Roseivirga sp. BDSF3-8: one gene and its partner. The protein of the gene in region 1 interacts with the protein of each later gene in a pairwise test. Links are inferred from orthologs where the notes say so. Each region holds a gene or a part of one and is shown in the gene's direction. Other genes may lie near its edges. The genes, in order: ftsA and AB9P05_RS09755.

Evidence for each region.
Region 2: the proteins of ftsA (region 1) and AB9P05_RS09755 interact in binary tests that used the Escherichia coli proteins (3 or more experiments, as listed by UniProt). The link is inferred for Roseivirga sp. BDSF3-8 from one-to-one orthologs.

Annotation. Positions count from the first base shown.
Region 1 is NZ_JBGNFV010000001.1:3,238,085-3,248,405, forward strand. What follows is about bases 25-2,852. They hold ftsA (cell division protein FtsA), read left to right. Parts: upstream 25-701; coding sequence 702-2,003; downstream 2,004-2,852. Other genes in these bases: AB9P05_RS13570 (cell division protein FtsQ/DivIB), read left to right, coding at 25-641; ftsZ (cell division protein FtsZ), read left to right, coding at 2,112-2,852. Outside these bases: more of AB9P05_RS13570, read left to right, coding at 1-24; more of ftsZ, read left to right, coding at 2,853-3,689; AB9P05_RS13585 (NADPH-dependent FMN reductase), read right to left, coding at 3,695-4,219; AB9P05_RS13590 (YceI family protein), read right to left, coding at 4,406-5,062; AB9P05_RS13595 (pirin family protein), read right to left, coding at 5,278-5,991; AB9P05_RS13600 (purine-nucleoside phosphorylase), read left to right, coding at 6,203-7,027; AB9P05_RS13605 (C25 family cysteine peptidase), read left to right, coding at 7,290-10,321. UniProt on the Escherichia coli protein: Essential cell division protein that assists in the assembly of the Z ring. May serve as the principal membrane anchor for the Z ring.
Region 2 is NZ_JBGNFV010000001.1:2,357,208-2,367,695, forward strand. The notes cover bases 4,909-7,903. They hold AB9P05_RS09755 (rod shape-determining protein), read left to right. Parts: upstream 4,909-5,889; coding sequence 5,890-6,918; downstream 6,919-7,903. Other genes in these bases: purH (bifunctional phosphoribosylaminoimidazolecarboxamide formyltransferase/IMP cyclohydrolase), read left to right, coding at 4,909-5,796; mreC (rod shape-determining protein MreC), read left to right, coding at 6,926-7,756; AB9P05_RS09765 (Rod shape-determining protein MreD), read left to right, coding at 7,753-7,903. In the rest of the region: AB9P05_RS09725 (hypothetical protein), read left to right, coding at 1-126; AB9P05_RS09730 (hypothetical protein), read left to right, coding at 420-1,328; AB9P05_RS09735 (Rossmann-like and DUF2520 domain-containing protein), read left to right, coding at 1,803-2,600; AB9P05_RS09740 (geranylgeranylglycerol-phosphate geranylgeranyltransferase), read left to right, coding at 2,673-3,623; AB9P05_RS09745 (phosphoribosylglycinamide formyltransferase), read left to right, coding at 3,659-4,231; more of purH, read left to right, coding at 4,270-4,908; more of AB9P05_RS09765, read left to right, coding at 7,904-8,277; mrdA (penicillin-binding protein 2), read left to right, coding at 8,274-10,079; rod shape-determining protein RodA, read left to right, coding at 10,101-10,488. UniProt on the Escherichia coli protein: Forms membrane-associated dynamic filaments that are essential for cell shape determination. Acts by regulating cell wall synthesis and cell elongation, and thus cell shape.

The DNA of each region.
Region 1 (10,321 bases):
TGGAGATAGATAAGGCCTACGATAACTATTTTGTGGAGGAGGCGGATGTACATGCGCTTATCCAGAATGGTGAGGGGCAGCTGAATACTGGTGTCAGCCTGGAAAATGTGAAGCTTAAAGACCTGGAGGCGCAGATCAGAACACATGATTTTGTGAAGGATGCTCAGGTATACAAGGACCTGAAGGGTAACCTGGTGATCAGGGTACAGCAGAACAGACCGCTTGCCCGGCTTATGCGGGCTGACGGCCCGGATGCCTACATCAGTGCAGATGGTGAGTTGCTTCCGGTAAGTGCCCGTTTTACTGCCCGGGTGCCGGTGATTACGGGAAGCGGGGTCACTGAACTGATCGTGAAGAAGCTCGATACTGAAACCGGTAAAGAGCTGGTGGATATGCTCAGCTATATTGACCGCGACCCGTTTTGGGTGGCGCAGGTAGCCGGGCTGGAAATTGACCGTGAGGGAGAGATGATACTTTATCCTCAGGTAACGAAGCAAATAGTGGAATTCGGGACCGCAGCCGGATACCGCCAGAAGCTGAAAAAGTTGCGGATTTTCTATAAAGACGTACTGCCCCGTAAAGGATGGAATCACTACGAGCGAGTGAGTCTTAAGTACGAGAATCAAATAGTTTGTGAATAAAAAGAGGGCTTGCCGTAGAATCGCAGCTACCACAGTCACTCAATCAATACCTAACAATTTATGCAACAGGAAAAAATAGTAGTCGGACTAGATATCGGTACCACTAAGATCTGCGCGATCGTGGGCCGGAAAAACGAGTTTGGCAAGCTGGAAGTACTGGGCATGGGCAAGGCTGTCTCAGACGGAGTCATTCGTGGCATCGTTACCAACATCGATCGCACGGTAACCGCGATCGAAAAGGCCATAGCCGAGGCCGAGAGTACCTCAGGCATTGACATCAAAGTGGTCAATGTCGGCATTGCCGGTCAGCACATCAGAAGCTCTATTCACCACGGCAGTATTACGCGTGCCAGTACGGATGATGAGATTACGGTGGAAGACGTAAATCGCCTGAACCAGGACATGTATCGTATAGTGATACCTCCCGGCAGCGAGATCATTCATGTGATGCCACAGGATTATATCGTGGATTATGAGGAGGGTATCCGGGACCCTGTGGGTATGTCTGGTGTGAAACTGGAGGCGGATTTCCATATCATCACGGCACAGACAAACGCTATCAATAACATTCATAAGTGTGTGAAGAGGGCGGGCCTTGAGGTGGAGAACCTCATACTGGAGCCCCTTGCTTCCAGCCTTGCCGTGCTTAGTGATGAGGAGAAAGAGGCTGGTATATGCCTGGTAGATATAGGAGGTGGTACGACTGATATTGCGATCTTCCATGAAAATATCATCCGTCATACCGCAGTTATTCCTTTCGGAGGCAATATCCTTACTTCAGATATCAAGCAGGGCTGCATGGTAATGCAACACCAGGCGGAACTGCTCAAGACCAAGTTTGGTAAGGCTATAGCTGAAGAGGCCAGCCCTAATGAGATCGTAAGTATACCCGGTCTGCGTAACCGGCCTCCTAAAGAGATCAGCGTACGCAACCTTTCTCACATCATTGAGGCTCGTATGGAGGAAATTATCGAGCATGTACACAGTGAGATCATCACCAGTGGCTATGAGAACAAGCTTGCCGGGGGACTGGTCATCACAGGAGGTGGCTCACAGCTTAACTTTGTGAAGCACCTGTTTGAGTACATGACGGGAATGGATGCGCGTATAGGCTACCCTAACGAACACCTGGGTAAGACTAAGCTGGAACTGGTTAAGAGCCCTATGTATGCCACATCCGTAGGCCTGGTACTAACCGGATTCCGCTCGGTAGATGAGCGTGAGAACCGCTACCAGGAGCGTAAGTCCAGCGTAGGGGAAAATACACGGGCACGTGCGCGCAGCGGGGGAGGAGACTTCTTCAAGCGCATACTGGATAAGACCAAGGAGCTGCTTACTGACGATATAGACGAAGAATATTAATCGTAAAAAAACGTCCCGGGACCAGGTAAGGAGGTTAAATACCTGCTCCGGGATTACTAAACCTTAAATGCATAGACAGTCCTGAACAGACAAACCTAATTCGAAGACATGACAGAGAATAGCTATCAATTCGACCTGCCAGATCATCACAAATCCATTATAAAAGTGATCGGCGTAGGTGGCGGTGGCAGTAACGCCGTCAACCACATGTATAACCAAGGTATCAAAGACGTAGAATTTATCGTCTGTAATACCGATGCCCAGGCTCTGAAAAGCAGTCCTGTACCTAACAGACTGCAAATAGGCACTCACCTGACGGAAGGTCTGGGAGCCGGAGCCAATCCTGAAAAGGGAAAAAATGCCGCGCTGGAAAGCAAGGAAGACATTCGCGACCTGTTGAGCGAAAACACCAAAATGGTATTCATCACTGCTGGTATGGGTGGTGGTACCGGTACGGGTGCGGCACCGGTCATTTCCAAGGTGGCCCGTGAACTTGATATCCTGACTGTGGGTATTGTAACGGCTCCTTTCGGATTTGAAGGAAGAAAAAAAATGAAAGCAGCGGAGTTGGGTATTCGTGAGCTGAGAGAGAACTGCGATACCGTACTGGTCATTCTCAATGATAAGTTGAGGGAGATCTTCGGGAACCTCTCGATCAGCAGTGCCTTTGCCCAGGCTGATAACGTGCTCACTACTGCTGCTAAAGGCATCGCTGAAATCATTACTGTGCCCGGCTACGTTAACGTTGACTTTGAGGACGTTAAAACAGTAATGAAAGAGGCCGGTGCCGCTGTAATGGGCTCCTCTCAAACTGATGGAGACGGCCGTGCCCTGCGTGCTGCCGAAGAGGCTCTTGCTTCTCCGCTTCTTAATAACAAGGACATACATGGTGCTCAGAAAATCCTGCTTAGTATCATGTCCGGTGAAGAGGCTGAACTTCAGATGGATGAGCTTACGGAGATCACTGAATACATCCAGGATAAAGCGGGTGACGATGCTGAGGTAATATTCGGTCACGGTATAGATACGGATCTGGGTCATAGCCTGCGTGTTACGGTGATTGCTACGGGCTTTGACAGTGACTACCGCAGTGATGACCAGGGGGCTAACGCGGGCCGTAAGGTCTATGACCTGGAGAGCAATAAGCAGATCAGTCTTTTTGAGGAAGAAAAAGCGGAGAAAGCGTCCACTTCATCTTCTGCTCAGGCGGAAGAGCGGCCAAGAACAGGGAGCACCTATACGTTTGATTCACCCCGTGCATCGGCAGACGAGTCTGGCAGAGACGCCAGGGCTGAAGCCGGACAGGAGTCTCAGCCTGAGCCCCGCAACTTTATAGAGCTGGGAGAGGAGTATGAGATCATCGAAGAGTCTGACCACTCACGCGATGATGAGAAGGTGGAGAATACCCAGGCTGATGAGGACTACCTGGAGATGAAACGCCGCCGTCTGGCTGACCAGGCACGGGAGCGTGTGCAGCGGCTTAAAGGGCTTTCGCACGGGATGCCCGCAAAAGAGAACAACACAGAAAAATTCAGAGAAAAACTGGAAGTACCTGCTTACCTGAGAAGGAATGTGCGCCTTAGCGAACCTCCCCACTCAAGTGAAAGCCAGGTGTCCCGGTTTAACCTGAACGATGATAACGAGATACTGGGAAACAACCGTTTCCTGCACGATAATGTGGACTGATGGGGCTAAAAACCGATTAGCTGTTCAGCCTGCGTTAATAGCAAATCTTTGTAAAGAGGGTTTGTAATTTTGTTCTCTGTCAACGCGCTCCCAATCTTTCCCATGCGGGGTTTGAGAGCGAGTACATGCATGCCCAGGTAATTAAGGATATCGGTCAGGTGGCTAAGGGCTAAACCTCCCCCCTGGTCTCCTGCCGATATTCCTACCAGGGCGCATTTTTTGTTTTTAAGACTGGACTGATAGTCCAGGCCATCAATAAAAGCCTTGAGTACGCCGGGGAAGGAGCCGTTGTATTCGGCGACTACAAATACGAATTTCTCAGATTCGTTTACCACCTTGGTGAACTCATTAAATTTTTTGTGTTTGCCTGTATTCTCGTAAAGGGCAGAAAAAAGGAAGTCATCCGGGAGGTCTGTGAGGTAGATAATATTGGCCTCAATGCCGTGATCCTTAAGTATATCACGATACATTTCACTTACCTTTGCCGATACTGAGTTATTGCGGTTGGTTCCTGAGATAATGGTGTACATGCCGCTAATTTAAGGCAGTATATTTTTTCCTGAAAATAAAATAGTAAGGACGCTTTTTCTTAGCGGGTTTAGGGGGGAGACTATAGAAGTAAAAGTGATCTATGGAAAAAAACCTACCGGGCAGGTTTCCGGTAGAGGAATACTATATTTAGAGGGGTAAATAAAGGGGAATGGTAAGTATTGGAATTATTGCCGGGCCACTAATCTTACGGAGATATCCACATCATCGTAGATTGCTTTATCTCCGAGACTTTTAAATATACTGCCTGAGCCGTAGCGTACATCCCACTTGGTCCGGTCAAACGTTATATCTGCAGAGGCGGTCACTGTGTTGCCATTATTGCTCAGCCCGGCAGGAAAGGTGATGCTGTTTGTTTTGCCTTTTATGGTCAGGTCTCCCGTTACCCGATACTGTTCCGTTTCTTCCTCATATGTGACATTGGTAATTACCAGTTTTGCTTCGGGATGGGTGGCGGTACCAAAAAAGTCTTCACTTCTGAGATGGCCCATTAGCTTGGCGCGGGAGTCTGGGTCTTCTATGTCTTCATTCTCCATGCTAGTCATGTCAATGATAAACATGCCCCCTTCAAGCTTATCACCATCCACATTGAGATTGCCGGACTTAATTTTGACAGTGCCTGTATGGTTGCCTGTTAGTTTACGGCCTGTCCATTTTACTTCTGATGCCTCAGCGTCTACCTGATATGAGTCTTCTTGAAACAATCCTGTGAAGGACATGTGCCGGAAATCTGAGCTCCGGCTATTCTCAGGGGTGTTAAAATTTAAAAAAATAGCGGTTACTGAAAATGCCAGTAATACAAGGAATAGTATATTCTTCTTCATCCTCTTTTCATTCCCCAGTTCAAAAAATGGTGTAGCATTCATATTACCATAAACGATTTTCTGACCTAATATTCCCTGAGATTCTGCTGTTTTTTTTTGGTAAACCGGATGAGACTGGCCTATCCAGGCCGGGCCCATCCAGGCCGGGCCTATCCAGGCCGGACCCATCCAGGCCGGGCCTATCCAGGCCGGACCCATCCGGTTTTAGCATTGGGTTAAAACTTCATTGGAACTTCAATAAGCAATAGTCTGGTATTCTCGCTTACCTTCAGTAGAATGTCATTAGTTTCAGAGACTCCTAGTGCGTCACGTTTTTCCAGCTTTTTGCCTGCAATTTCAGCTTGACCTTCTATGACAAAGGCAAAGACTCCATTGCCTGAACCATGCAGTTCATAGCTTAATTCTGTCTGCTTATCAAAGTAACCCACATGGTACCACGCATCCTGATTCAGGGTAAGTGAGGGAGCGTTCCCGTCAGGTGATACTACTTCCACGAGGCTGTTTTTTTGACCTTCAAAATCAAACTTCTTCTGACCATAGCGTGGCTCTATGTCTCTTTTTTTAGGAAACACCCAGGTTTGCAGCAAATTTACCTGCTCCTTTTCCGACGCATTCATCTCTGAGTGATATACGCCTGTGCCGGCGCTCATAAACTGCACTTCACCGGGGGATATTACGCCCTCGTGGCCTGTGCTGTCTTTGTGACGAAGCCTTCCATCCAGCACCAGGGTGACAATCTCCATATTATCGTGCGGATGCTTTCCAAAGCCCGTGCCTCCCTGAACGATATCATCATTGAATACTCTAAGGGCTCCGAAGTGCATGCGCGAAGGATCATAGTAGTTGGCAAAACTGAAGGTGTGTTTCGCATTGAGCCAGCCGTGGTTTGCTGCTCCCCTCGTATCGGATTTATATTCAATAGTTTTCATAACTTCAGATTCTTGTTACTCTGCTTATGTGTACGTACATGTAAAATTTTAGTTTCTCTATTTTGTACAATTTCAGTGGTGGGGCAACCGGGTTGGCAATTATGTCCCGGATCATTTACAAAGTGATCACTCAGCCGTATATTTGAGTCCTGTTCCAAACCAAGGGGTTGGTTCACAGTTTTTAAGAAATTACAATAACGATATAAGGAATATGCTGCTTAAAGAAGCCCGTGAAGCCACAGAATTTTTACAGAACCAAACAGGCTCTTTTGTTCCTGATACGGGGGTAGTGCTGGGCACCGGCCTGGGAAGGCTTCTTGATGATATTGATATCTATCACAGTATATCATACGAAGACATTCCTCACTTTCCTGTTTCCACAGTGGAGAGTCATAGTGGCAAACTTATCTTTGGTGTGCTTAATGGCCATAAGCTTGTAGTGATGCAAGGGCGCTTTCATTATTATGAAGGCTATACGATGCAGCAGGTGACCTTCCCTGTACGGGTCATGAAACTACTGGGTATACGCAGGCTATTTATCTCTAATGCGGCTGGTGGGCTGAGTCCTGATTATAACATCAGCGATATTATGATCATCAATGACCACATTAACCTGCAGCCTGAAAATCCGCTGACGGGGCCTAATGAGGATGAATTTGGTGTCCGCTTCCCGGATATGAGTGATCCTTATGACCGGACCATGATCGATAAGGGACTGGAAATAGCTGCGAAGTACAGTATAAGGGCTCATGAAGGTGTTTATGTGGCAGTACCCGGCCCTAACCTGGAGACTAGGGCAGAGTACAAGTACCTGCGAACCATAGGGGCTGATGCGGTGGGCATGTCTACTGTACCTGAAAATATCGTAGCGAGGCATATGGGGCTTCCGGTTTTTGCGTTGTCGGTAATTACAGACCTATGTACGCCTGAGAAGATAAGGAAAGTAACGGTAGAGGAGGTCATCAAAGCAGCGATGGGGGCAGAGCCTGGTATGAAAAAAATCATGGAAGAGCTGATATCCTTACAGACGGACTAAGATTCTGTCAATTGCCAGATTTTTTTTAGAAAAGATGACGTTATTAAATGCCGGACCGGCTGTGGCGCCTTTATGCTGCGGAGGGTCCGGTTTTTTAATTATCTGTGCACCGGAACGATGCAGGAGGTATATTTGTAAAGAAATTGTGTGTCTGCAGCAGCAATTAGTGAAGATGGTATCACCTGTCTATTATGGCTGACACGTTTTTTGAATAGATAGATAAGCAATTACCGGGTACAGATTCCGGCATTGAGTATAAAGTATGGGCAAAGTAAAGGCATTAGGCATAACCTGGTTTCTGTGTCTCATAGGAGGTGTAGTGCTAGGGAGGCAGTATGGTAATGAGTGGATAGACCCTAACCAGCAATACTTTAAGGTAAGTACTGCTGCTGATGGCATTCATCGCATTACGTATAACGACCTGATGCAGGTGGGTTTTCCTTTGGGGACAGATCCCCGCCGGATCAGGCTGTATCACCGTGGTGAGGAGGTTGCTATCCATGTACAGGGTCAGGAAGATGCCCGCCTTGATCCATCTGATTACGTAGAGTTTTACGGGAGGAAGAATGATGGCACACTTGATACAGAGCTCTATAAAAACGAGGCATCCCAGGCGAACCCTGACTTTAACCTCTATTCTGATACCACTGCTTATTTTCTGACTTATAGCCTCTTGCCGGAAAATGGGCGGCGTATGCCTTACTATAAGGAAAATAATACGGCAGGTTTGCCTCCTGTGGCATATCATAGCCACAGGGTGGTGGAGAGCTACCATGAGTTTTACAACTTTGGTGTTCATTATCCTGAAAATACCACGGGTCGTACCTTGCTTACAGTATTTGATGATGGAGAAGGGTGGCAGGCCAATTCAATAGGTAACGGTCAGTCCTTCACTTATACCATCCCTTCCCTGCATGCTCCTGCCGGCGGCGGACCTGTTCCTAAGTTGCGGGTGAAAATGCTGGGAAAGTCCAGCAATCCACACGATGTGACCATCAGGGCAGGTAATAGCAGCGGAAATACTACTTTTACGGGCTATGGAAGCCATCTTTATGAAACTGACCTGAGCCGTTCGGATTTTTCAGGGGGAAGCCTTCAGGTGACTGTCCGGGTCAACTCTACCGTTGGTGACTTTATTGGGGTCTCCTATATTGAGGTGGTGATGCCTCAGCAACCTGATATGGCAGGCAGGGATAGTTATGTATTCAATTTGCCTGCTGATGCCAATGGTAAAAGTTACCTTTCAGTAGGCAGCAGCCCTACCGGGGTCAGGTTATTTGATATTACGGATCCTCATAACATAAGCCGTATAGGACTGAACGACCAAAACAGTTCGTTCAATGCGGTGATCAGGCAAACTGAAAACGGACGCAGGATACTTAGCTCCGGGCCCGGATATAAAGTTCCTGTGCTGAAGAAGGTGAGCTTTCCTGTGTACGACCTCAGTACTGCGGGTTTTATTATCCTTACCCACAAAGATCTGATGCAACCGGGAGGATCATACGGGGATGTCATAGAAGCTTATGCCTCATACAGGCAATCACCCGAGGGTGGTGGGCATAAGGTATTGGTGGCAGATATCAATGATCTGTACAATGCCTTTAGCTATGGAGAGCGCACGCCGGTTGCTATATTCCGGTTTGTAAAATACCTCTACGAAAACTCTGATCCGAGGTATCTGTTCATCGTCGGTAAATCCATGAACTGGCATACCTTCTACCGGAGCCAGGGCAGAAGAATCTTTTACCGTGATGAGCCAGCATTGTACCAAAGGAGGGAGTTTGTGCCCACTGCGGGTTCACCCGGTTCTGATGATGCTTTTTCGGCAGGGCTTGGCAGCACGACGGTGGAAGCAGCCATTCCTACGGGCCGGCTGAATGCTAACAGCCCCGCTGAGGTGGCGCATTACCTCGATAAGGTTAGGGAGATGGAAGCGAAGCCCTACGCTTTTTTGTGGCGTAAGGACATATTGCATCTGAGCGGTGGTATCGATGAGGAGCAATCAATATTTCTGGACTACGTAAAGCAGTTTGAGGACATTGCCGAGGGTACTTTCCTAGGAGGGAGGGTAACGACCATCAGTAAAAAAACGAATAATACGGTTGAGGCCATCAATATATCTGATGAGGTGAATAAAGGGCTGGGTATGGTGACCTTTTTCGGACACTCAGCACCGGCGGTTACTGATATTGAAATCGGGTATGTGACAGATCCTGTTCTTGGCTATAATAATAAGGGCAAGTACCCGGTATTTCTGGTCAATGGATGTGAGGCGGGTGATATCTTTAATACTAACTATACCTTTGGTGAAGACTGGCTGCAGGCCAAGGATAAAGGGGCTATGGCCTTTATGGCTCATAGTGACCTGGGCTACGCCAGCCTGCTCAGGTTATACAGTGACATTTTCTACCAGGTGGCATTTACCGACGAAGCGTTCCGCCATAAGGGCATCGGGGATGTAAAAAAAGAGGTGAGCAGTCGCTTTTTAAGGCTTGCCCCTCCCCTGGAGCAGGCAAGGGCTCAGGTTCAGCAGATTGTATTGCAGGGTGACCCTGCCTACCGGATATTCGGTGCCTCCTCTCCGGACTATCACCTGGAGGGTGATCAGGCCTTTGTGACTTCTGAAGGGGGAGATGGGGTTTTTGCAGATGATGAATCATTTGTGCTTGCTGTGCCGGCACATAACTACGGCCGGGCGGTAGCTGACTCACTAAATGTACAGGTAACCCGTACCCTGAGCGACAACACTCGTTTACCTGTGGAAGAATACACCTTCAGCCCGCTTTTCTATTCCGATACTCTGTATATAGAGGTGGATGCCTCGCAAACGAATAACTTTGGAACTAACCGCTTTGAGGTGAGCATCGACGCGGAGGACCAGATCAGCGAGCTTAATGAAAATAATAATGACCTTGTATATGAGGTGTTTATTCCTCGCAGGGGTACGCTTAATCTTTTGCCAAACCCTTATGCTATTGTAAACGAGCAACAGGTGCGCCTGATTACTCAGTCGGGGGCTATTGAGGCCGATAGCAGGGGGTTTATTTTTGAAATAGATACCAGCAGTAATTTCAACAGCCAGTTAAAGGTTCGCGAAACGGTGACCGGTGAGCAACTCGCCTTTATGGATATGAATCTGCCGGTAACTGAAGATAGTACGGTTTATTACTGGCGTACAAAATTTGCTGAGACGCGCGAGGGTGAAGTTAACGAGTGGACGAGCAGCAGCTTCTCTTATATTGGTAATGGTCCGGAGGGATGGGCCCAACTGGCATTTCCCCAGCTCAGTGAAAA
Region 2 (10,488 bases), 880 kb from region 1 along the record:
CTCTATGCCTACACCCTCACCGCTGATGTCACCAGTACCCCCGTCTATGCTACCGCTATAGCCGAGGATCATGCCGGTAACGTCACCGAGTATGAAGTAGAGGTTGTGTCTGGAATGCCCGGATAAGCGTTACATTCATTGCTATGCAAAAAGGCCGCCCCCGGGTGGCCTTTTTTATGCCCCTTATAAAGGCATCCATGAGCCTAATAGAGGCCAGTCCTGCCCCCCTTCCTCCTTTTATCTGATTCCCGTGTATATATGCGCCTCATTTATTTTTCACGCAACATTAATATTCATTAATTCACATATGGCAATTAGTTGTTGCTTTTATGTGGGTCGTAGATGTGGCCTTTTGGCTGCCGGTCCCCCTAAAGCACCTTTGGCCCGCAGCAGATAAATAATAACAGAGCACAGTAATAATGAGTGATACCACCAGCCTCCAGGAAAGACTTGTCGGACATGGTGACATTAAAGAGATCGCCCGCATCACCGGGTTCAATGTCAGCTACGTACGCAAAGTGCTTAACAAAGGCAGGAAGAACGACCTCGTATTTGATATAGCCGCAGACCTCATCACCATGCGCCAAAAGGTCAGAGAGAAATACGCCTCCTATCATAAAGAGCACAAAGAAGTCAGGCGGTTTACAGACATCAGCCGGATAGAGACCATTCTATTGGATCTTCAGTTTCGCCCCGTCCGGCGTAGCTTTGATGCCGCCTGCCATCAGCTCGAGAAGCTTACCCACGACAGCAGGGTAGGAGATACCCTGACCGGCCTTGCCCAACAGTTCAGGCAATATGAAAGCCAGCTACTCCAGTCCCTCGACTGGCTATACGCCCAGCGCATCCTCATTCAGGCAGAGCCCGCTCCTCTGGACCTCTATGCCCTGCTAAATACTAGCGTGGACGCCCTTGCCAGCTATACCACCCGGCATAAAGTGACCATAACCGCCACCCCCCGGGATGTCCCCCGGCCCATGGCCGACCCCTTCCTTACCGGCCTCCTCATCCGTTCCCTGCTTTTCCAGCTTATACGCATCACCGCGGCCGGGGGCCATATCGCCTTCAGCATACCTGACAGCCACCCTGAAAGCCCTGCCTTACAGATAGACTGCCAGCCATGTCTTCTTACCCCCCATAACTTCGAGTTGCTCAACAGCACCGACCTCCTGCGCCACACCAATCCACGTGCCGAGTCCCCCGAGACCGCCGCAGCCGCCGCCCGCCACATCATGTCCCTCCAGCGCGGCAGCATCTCCTTCACCATGCACCCCGACAAAAAAGGCACCATCCTCATCCACTTCAACGCCGCCCCCCTCATTCAATAACTATTGATCACCACTAAATACTCACCACTCTATTACTCATCAATTCCATCATTACCCACCCCCCTCAATTACTCTATTATTCTATTACTCAATCATTCACTCATTCCCTCATTCAAAATTCACTCATTAACTTCTCAGCCATCCACCAACCCATCCATCTACCGCCCCCAACTCAACACTCAACACTCAAAACTCAAAACCCCCCACTCAATTACTCTATTATTCTGTTACTCAATCATTCACTCATTAACTACCCTGCCATCCTCATCCCCATCAATCTACGTCTCTCCAACTCAATTACTCAACAATCCCATCATTCCCTCATTCAAAATTCATTCATTACCCACCCCACTCAATTACTCTGTAACTCTATTACTCAATCATTCCCCCATTCCCTCCTTCAAAATTCATTCATTATATTGAGGCCTCTTTTTTTAGAGTCCACTGTGTCATTTTTTAAAACAACTACCACTTATGGCAGGAAAGTACGAACTCACCATTATCGGCGCAGGCAACCTTGCCTGGCATGTCGCCCCCGCATTTGAGCGGCTAGGCCATGTAGTCCGTGAAGTATATAGCAGAGATATCAGGAATGCAGAAAAGCTTGCCACCAGGCTCGAATCCGCCACCCCTGTAGAGTCCCTTGACTTCAGCGAAAGCACCGCCCGCATATTTCTCATTGCCAGCAGCGACGACGCCGTCCCCGAGCTCGTCAGCCGCCTCATATTACCTGAGCGCGCCCTGCTTGCCCATACTTCCGGCGCTCTTAGTATAGATGTCCTTGACCATCCCGGTGCCTGGGCCAGGGGAGTATTTTACCCCATACAGACATTCTCAAAGGAAAAGGATGTGAACTTCGAAGGCATACCCGTGTGCATTGAGGCCACTAATGAGGAGGCTGAGGAATACCTTATCAATATGGCCCACTCCATCAGTAAGAAAGTCTACCGCGTAGAGAGCCGTGACCGCCTCAGTCTTCATGTAGCCGCTGTCTTTGCCTGTAATTTCACCAACCACATGCTACGCGCCAGTGCCGAGATACTCCAGGGCCAGGACCTCAAACTCGACATGCTTAAGCCCCTCATACGGGAAACGCTTAATAATAGCCTCGAGATCTCCCCCGAAAAGGCCCAGACCGGCCCTGCCCGCCGCGGTGACCGGCAAACTATTGCCAAACACATGGACTTTCTTAACCAAAGCCCCGATAAAGCCCGGCTGTATAAGCTCATCAGTGAAGACATCCTGCAGACCTATACCCATCACCACGAGTAAGCCAGCCAGAAACTTTTAATAGAATCATCCGCTTTTGTTGGTGTAGTCCGTTTCATACCTCTATTTTTGAATGTGACAAAAAGCCCCACCGCCAAGGCACACCCCCCTATGGCCGCCCCCCATAGCGACCAGAGGAAATCCTTTGGCCCTGAGCCTCCTGCAGACCCGGGGCTCCGGGGCTTCTGGCACATGGTCGCGCGCCTCATTCGCGTGCAGAACCTCGGCATCATAGTCCTTACCCAGTACATGGCCGCCCTCTTTCTCGCAGGCGAGCCCCCACAGTGGAAGCGCTACCTCCTCGATCCCGACCTCTTCCTTATCTCACTCAGCACCATTTGCATCGCAGCCGCAGGCTACATCATAAACGATTACTATGATGTCAAGATCGATTACATCAATAAGCCCGATAAGGTAGTCATAGGCAAAGGCCTCACCAGGCGCAAAGCCATGCTCGCCCATACCATACTCAATTTTGCCGGAGTCGCTATGGCCATACTCGTCTCCTGGCAGATAGGCCTCATACACCTTACCTCCAGCTTCCTCCTCTGGCTATACAGCAATCAGCTCAAGCGCATTGCCTTTGTCGGCAACTTCACCGTGGCACTCCTCACCGCAGCCAGCCTCCTCGTCATAGCCGTTCACTACCCCTATCACCCCTTTCTCATCACCACCTACGCCATATACGCCTTTTCCATCACCCTCGTAAGAGAGATCATCAAAGACCTTGAAGACGTACGCGGCGACAGAAGCTTCGGCTGTAAGACCCTCCCCATAGTCTGGGGCATGAGAAAGACCAAAAGCTTCCTCTATGTCCTCTGTGGCCTCTTTATATTCATTCTTTTTTACATGGCCTCCTATCTGCAAAACACTGTGCTCAATATATACTTTCTATTACTGATCGTGCCCATTACCCTATTCGTATACAAGCTCGTGTATGCCGATACCAGGCGCGCCTTCGGTACACTCAGTACCTACTGCAAGCTATTGATGCTAAGCGGTATACTGAGCATGATATTTTTTTAATAGCTGATTAATGATGACCAAACCCGATCCGCTGTATGCATAAGATCGCCGTATTTGCCTCCGGTTCAGGCTCCAATGCCCGGAAGATATTCGAACACTTCAAAGACCATCCTGAAATTAGTGTCACCCTGCTCCTGAGCAATAAGCCCAACGCCCCCGTTATGCAGCATGCTAAAGACATGCGCATACCCGCCCTCTCCTTCACCAGGGAAGACCTCTACGAGAACGGCCGGGTGCTCGACCTGCTCCGGGAGTTTAAAATAGACTTCATAGCCCTCGCAGGCTTTCTATGGCTGGTACCCCACTCCCTCACCAGCGCCTATCCCGACAGGATTGTCAACATTCACCCCGCCCTCCTGCCCAAGTACGGCGGTAAAGGCATGTACGGCATGAATGTACACCGCGCCGTAAAAGAAGCCGCCGAGGCCGTGTCCGGCATGACCATACACCTCGTAAATGAAAAGTATGATGAAGGCAAGGTACTCTTTCAGGCCACTACCGACCTTGAGCCCGCCGATGCGCCCGAAGACATCGCCGCTAAGGTGCTGGCGCTGGAACATCGCCATTATCCTCAAGTCATACAGACTTACATTGAGAATAATTTATAAAAATTTCTAGTTTTACGCCCTGACAAAACTCCCCGACCATGTCTCTAAAAAAAATACAATCCGCCTTAATTTCTGTCTATTATAAAGACAATCTGGAGCCTATTGTAAAGCTACTCGATGCTGCCGGAGTACAAATTTTCAGTACCGGTGGCACCCGCTCCTTTATAGAGGACCTGGGCATTAAGGTTACGGCTGTCGAAGACATCACCGACTACCCCTCCATACTCGGCGGCAGAGTCAAGACCCTGCACCCCAAAGTATTCGGCGGCATACTTGCCAGAAGAGACCACCAGGAGGACACCCAGCACATCAATACCTATGAGCTACCTCTGATAGACCTCGTCATCGTAGACCTCTACCCCTTTGAGGAGACAGTATCGTCCGGAGCCGCAGAACAGGACATCATCGAGAAAATAGATATCGGAGGCATATCACTCATCCGCGCCGCCGCCAAAAACTTCAAAGATGTCACCATAGTAAGCTCACGCGAGCAGTATGCCGAGCTCCAGACCATCCTTGAAGAAAAGAACTGCCACACCAGCATTGAGGATAGAAAATACCTCGCTGCCAGGGCATTTGACATCTCCAGTCACTACGACACCGCCATCTTCAACTACTTCAACGAAGGAGATAAGCTCCCCCGCTTCAAGAACAGCCAGCGCACCAGCCGCGTACTCCGCTACGGAGAAAACCCCCACCAGCAAGGCATATTTTACGGCCGCCTGGAGGACATGTTCTCACAGCTTAACGGGAAAGAGCTTAGCTATAACAACCTCGTAGACATAGATGCAGCCGTCTCCCTGATAGAGGAGTTTCCTGACACCACCACCTTTGCCATACTCAAGCATACCAATGCCTGCGGAGTGGCCCACGGAAGCACCGTTAAGGAAGCCTACACCAATGCACTCGCCGCTGATCCCGTTTCAGCCTTCGGCGGAGTCCTCGTCAGCAATGCCAAAATTGATAAAGATTCCGCAGAGGAATTACATAAGTTATTTTTCGAGGTTTTAATCGCCCCCGGCTTTGACGACGACGCCCTCCAAATACTCAGGGGCAAGAAGAACCGCGTTCTTTTGCAGCAACATAAAGGGCTGGAAACTAAGAAACAGCATAAGAGTATTCTTAACGGAACTATTGTTCAGGATCGTGACCTTAGTAGTGAGAGTACCGATGATTTTAATGCAGTGACTGAACGTAAGGTTGACGAAAATGAAGCCCAGGCGCTCGTGTTCGCTGCAAAAATTGCAAAGCATACTAAGAGCAATACCATTGTGCTGGCTAAAAAGGGCCAGTTGCTCGCCAGTGGCGTAGGGCAGACCTCACGCGTCGATGCCCTTAAGCAAGCCATAGAAAAGGCCAGAAACTTTGGTTTTGATCTTAAGGGTGCCGTTATGGCCTCCGATGCCTTCTTCCCTTTTTCCGACTGTGTGCAGATCGCACATGAGGCAGGCATCACCGCGGTAGTACAGCCCGGAGGTAGCATAAGAGATGAAGATTCCATTGGTTTTTGTGACAGAAACAACATGGCCATGGTATTTACCGGGGTGCGCCATTTCAAACATTGAAAAAAAGGCACGCCACACGCTCAGAGACATTTGTAATTAGTAACTTTCGGGGAAATAAAATTTGTTATGCCCTAAAGCTAAGGGAAATACGAAATGGGATTGTTTGACTTTTTCTCCAGTGATATAGCGATCGACCTGGGAACAGCGAATACGTTGATCATACATAAAGATAAGATTGTAGTGGACGAGCCGTCGATCATTGCAATCGACCGTACCACTTCCAAGGTCCTTGCCATAGGCAGAGAGGCCATGCAGATGCATGAAAAAACGCATGAAAATATCAAAACCATCCGCCCGCTTAAGGACGGCGTGATTGCAGATTTCCATGCGGCCGAGCACATGATCAGAGGGATGATCAAGATGATCGACAACGGCAAGAAAAAAATGTTCCCCTCCAGCCATCGCATGGTCATATGCATTCCCTCCGGTATTACCGAAGTGGAAAAACGTGCCGTGCGTGACTCCGCCGAACATGCCGGGGCTAAGGAAGTATACATGATCCATGAGCCCCTTGCCGCTGCTGTAGGGATAGGCATTGACATAGAAAGGCCCGTAGGGTCCATGATCGTAGACATAGGCGGGGGTACCACCGAGATCGCCGTGATTGCCCTCAGTGGTATTGTCTGCGACCAGTCCATACGCGTCGCCGGAGATACCTTTAACAAAGACATACTCGACTACATGCGCCGCCAGCATAACCTGCTTATCGGTGAGCGCTCTGCCGAAAAGGTCAAAATGGAAGTAGGCTCAGCCCTTACCGAACTCGATGATGCCCCCGAAGACTACGAGATCCGTGGGCGCGACCTCATGACAGGCATACCCAAGGTAATCAAGATCAGCTACAGCGAGATCGCCTTCGCCATCGACAAATCCATTTCCAAGATAGAAGAAGCCGTGCTCAAAGCCCTCGAGATATCACCTCCCGAGCTTTCTGCAGATATATACGATAACGGTATTCACCTTACCGGTGGAGGTGCCTTGCTAAGAGGCCTGGACAAGAGGCTCGCCCTTAAGACTAAGCTACCTATTCACGTAGCAGAGGATCCTTTGAGAGCCGTAGTGAGAGGCACAGGCCTTGCACTTAAGAACCTCGATTCATACAAGGCAGTACTGATGACCTAAGGAGTAAATGCGGTCATTATTAAAGGTAATATACCGTTATCGCGCGTTCTTTATTTTCATATTGCTGGAATTGGTATGCACCTACCTCATAGTTCGGAATAACAACTACCAGGGCGCCGCCTTTTTTAATTCCTCCAATGCCCTTGTAGGCAATCTGCTCGAGACACAGTCCGGTATTACCGGGTACCTCTCCCTCAAGGAGGCCAATAAGGAACTCGCCGCAGAGAATGCCCGCCTTAGGGCAGAGCTCGATGTACTTGAAGATGTCGCCGATACCGCCGGCAACATCTTCCGCAAAACCGTGCTTCTGGAAGACTACCAATACATCCCTGCCAGGGTCATTAATAACAGCACCCGGAGGTATAATAACTACCTCACCCTTAATAAGGGGGAAAAAGATAGCATCAAAGCCGGCATGGGCGTCATAGGGCCCGGAGGCGTAGTTGGCCGCGTAAAGGCCGTATCTGAGAATTTCGCCACCGTAATTAGCGTATTGCATAATGATATGCTCATAAGCAGCCAGGTACGCCGTACCGGCTACTTTGGCAGCACCTCATGGCCAGGCAAAGACGCCTCTACCGCAGAGCTGAAATTTATTCCACGCTCAGAGAGTGTAATGCAAGGCGATACCATCATTACCTCCGGATATAATGCCGTCTATCCCGGCGGCGTACTTGTCGGAATTGTCGAAGAAGTAAAGCTCAGAGAAGACGCCTCTTTTTACGATATCAAACTCAGGCTCTCCACCGACTTTGGCAACCTGTCATACGTCTACGTGGTGGAGAATAAAATGAAAGAAGAAAGAGACAGTATAGAAAATGTAGCCATTACCCCATGAATGGAGCCCGCCTTATAGGACATCTGCTGGCTTTTGCCGCCTACCTGCTGCTGCAGGTGCTCATATTCAGGAATGTGGTGCTCTTCGACACCGCCTTCTGCTTCATCTATATTGGTGCCCTCCTCATGCTGCCTTTTGACATAGGGCGCCTTCCCGCCATGCTGCTCGGCTTTATCTGCGGCCTGGTCGTAGATATTTTTTACGACAGTTTGGGAATTCATGCCGCCGCCTCTGTGTTCATGATGTATCTGAGGCCTTACTGGATCAATCTGATCACACCACGGGGAGGGTACGAGAACGTGTCAACACCCCGGCTCAAGCTGCTGGGAAGCCAATGGTTTGCAACCTATGCCATTGCCCTTTCATTCGTACACCATCTTATCCTCTTTTACGTGGAAGTAGGGAGTTTTCACTTATTCTTTTTTACGCTTAGCAAAGTAGTGGCAAGTACACTCCTCACCTTTACTATGCTGGTCGTATTTCAGTATTTGTTCTACTCATCACGTAGGTCTGTTATATGAACGAGAACCGTCACATAGTGGTCATGGCAGTATTTCTGCTCATCGGGCTGATTTTCCTGGGAAGGCTCTTTGCCCTTCAGGTACTGAACGATGAGCTAAAGCTAAAAGCCGAGAATAACCTTAAGCTTAAGGTTACCCAGCACCCCTATCGTGGTCTCATCACCGATCGCAACGGTGAACTCATTGCCTACAACACCCCCCTCTATGACCTTTATGCCACACCCATAAAGACCAAGGGGATAGATACCGCCCGCTTCTGCAACCTCCTCGGAATAACCAAAGAAGAGTATGTCAGGCGCATGGAAGACGCCATCGTTTCAAAACGGTACAGGCTTCCTTATCTCTTCGAAAAGCAGATCTCACACGAAAAATTTGCCAGGCTACAGGATGCCCTCGTAGACTTCAATGGCTTTTATATAGAACCACGGACCGCCAGGGCCTATAAGCACCCCGTCATGGCCAATGCACTCGGCTACATTGCCGAGATATCCGGCCCCATGCTCGCAGCCGATTCATCTAAATATTACCGCTCAGGAGACTACCTGGGCCACAGCGGCATAGAGAAGTCCTATGAGCCCTTTCTCAGGGGTAAAAGAGGCGTAAAGTATAAGGTTAAGAATGCACTCGGCCGTGAGGTCGGCAGCCTCGAAGAAGGCCGCTTCGACACCCTCGCCATTCCCGGAGAAAACCTCGTTACCACCATAGACCTCGAGCTGCAGAAATATGGCGAGAAACTTATGGCCGGTAAAGTAGGCAGCATCGTAGCCATCGAGCCTGCCACCGGTGAGATACTCGCTATTATCTCAGCCCCTACCTACGATCCTAACCTGCTCTCAGGTAAAAATTATGGTAAAAACTTCGGAGCCCTGCAGCGCGATACACTCGCGCCCCTGTTTAACAGGGCCCTCATGGCTACCTACCCTCCCGGCTCCATGTTCAAGTGCGTGCAGTCACTTATTGCCCTGCAGGAAGGCGTAATTACCGCTACCGAAAAAATATACTGTGACGGCTCCCTCATAGGTGATCACGCCCCCACAGGCTACTACGATGTGCCAAAGGCCATACAGAACTCCAGTAACAACTACTTTGTAAAAGTATTTCGCCGCGTCCTCAATCAGAACGTCAGTGACAACACCTACAAAGACACAGAAATAGGCCTGGAGAAGTGGCAGGAGTATGTACATAACTTTGGCCTCGGCGTTAAGCCACAGGTAGACATACCAAATGCCAAGTCCGGCTACATACCCGGTCCTTCCTACTATAACAACATCTATGGCGAAGGCCGCTGGAAGTTCTCCAACATTTACTCACTCAGTATAGGCCAGGGAGAGATGCTCATCACCCCCTTGCAAATGGCCAACCTCGCCGCCCTTATCGCAAACAGAGGCTATTACTACAGCCCCCACCTCGTAAAGAGCATTGGCACCACCAATCACGTACTCGATGAGTACAAAGAAAAGAACTATGCCGGTATAGACCCCGAGCATTACGAGATGGTCGTGCAGGGCATGGCACAGGTAATCACCCATGGTACCGGACAGTACAGGGCCAAACTAAAAGATATTGAGGTGTGTGGGAAAACCAGTACCGTACAGAACCCCCATGGCGAAGACCACTCCGGCTTTATGGCATTTGCCCCCCGCAATGACCCCAAAATTGCCATTGCCGTGTACGTCGAAAATGCAGGACAGGGAGCCCGTTCCGCTGCCGCCATTGCATCACTCATGATCGAGAAATACATCAAAGGCGGTACCGACCGGCCTTACATAGAAGATTACGTACTCAAAGGAGATTTTCTTTAATAAAATCAGATACAGACAGACTTGAGGAGAGAGGGTAATATATTTTCTAATGTCGATTGGGTCACCGTCATGATCTATTTCGGCCTCGTCATATTCGGCTGGCTCAATATCTATGCCGTCGAGTATAATGCCGAAGACGTCCATAAGATATTCAGCCTGGAGATGAACTCCGGTAAGCAGCTACTCTTTATGGCCGTAGCCCTTATCGCCGGCATCGCCATATTTATCATTGACTTCAAGTTCTACGATCACTTTGCCTACGGCTTCTATGCCCTTGTTATTCTGCTTTTGGTCGCTGTACTCGGCATAGGACCCGTTATTTCCGGAGCCAAATCCTGGATACGCATTGGCCCCTTCGGCCTCCAGCCCTCAGAGTTTGCTAAGTTTGCCACCGCCCTGGCTGTGGCAA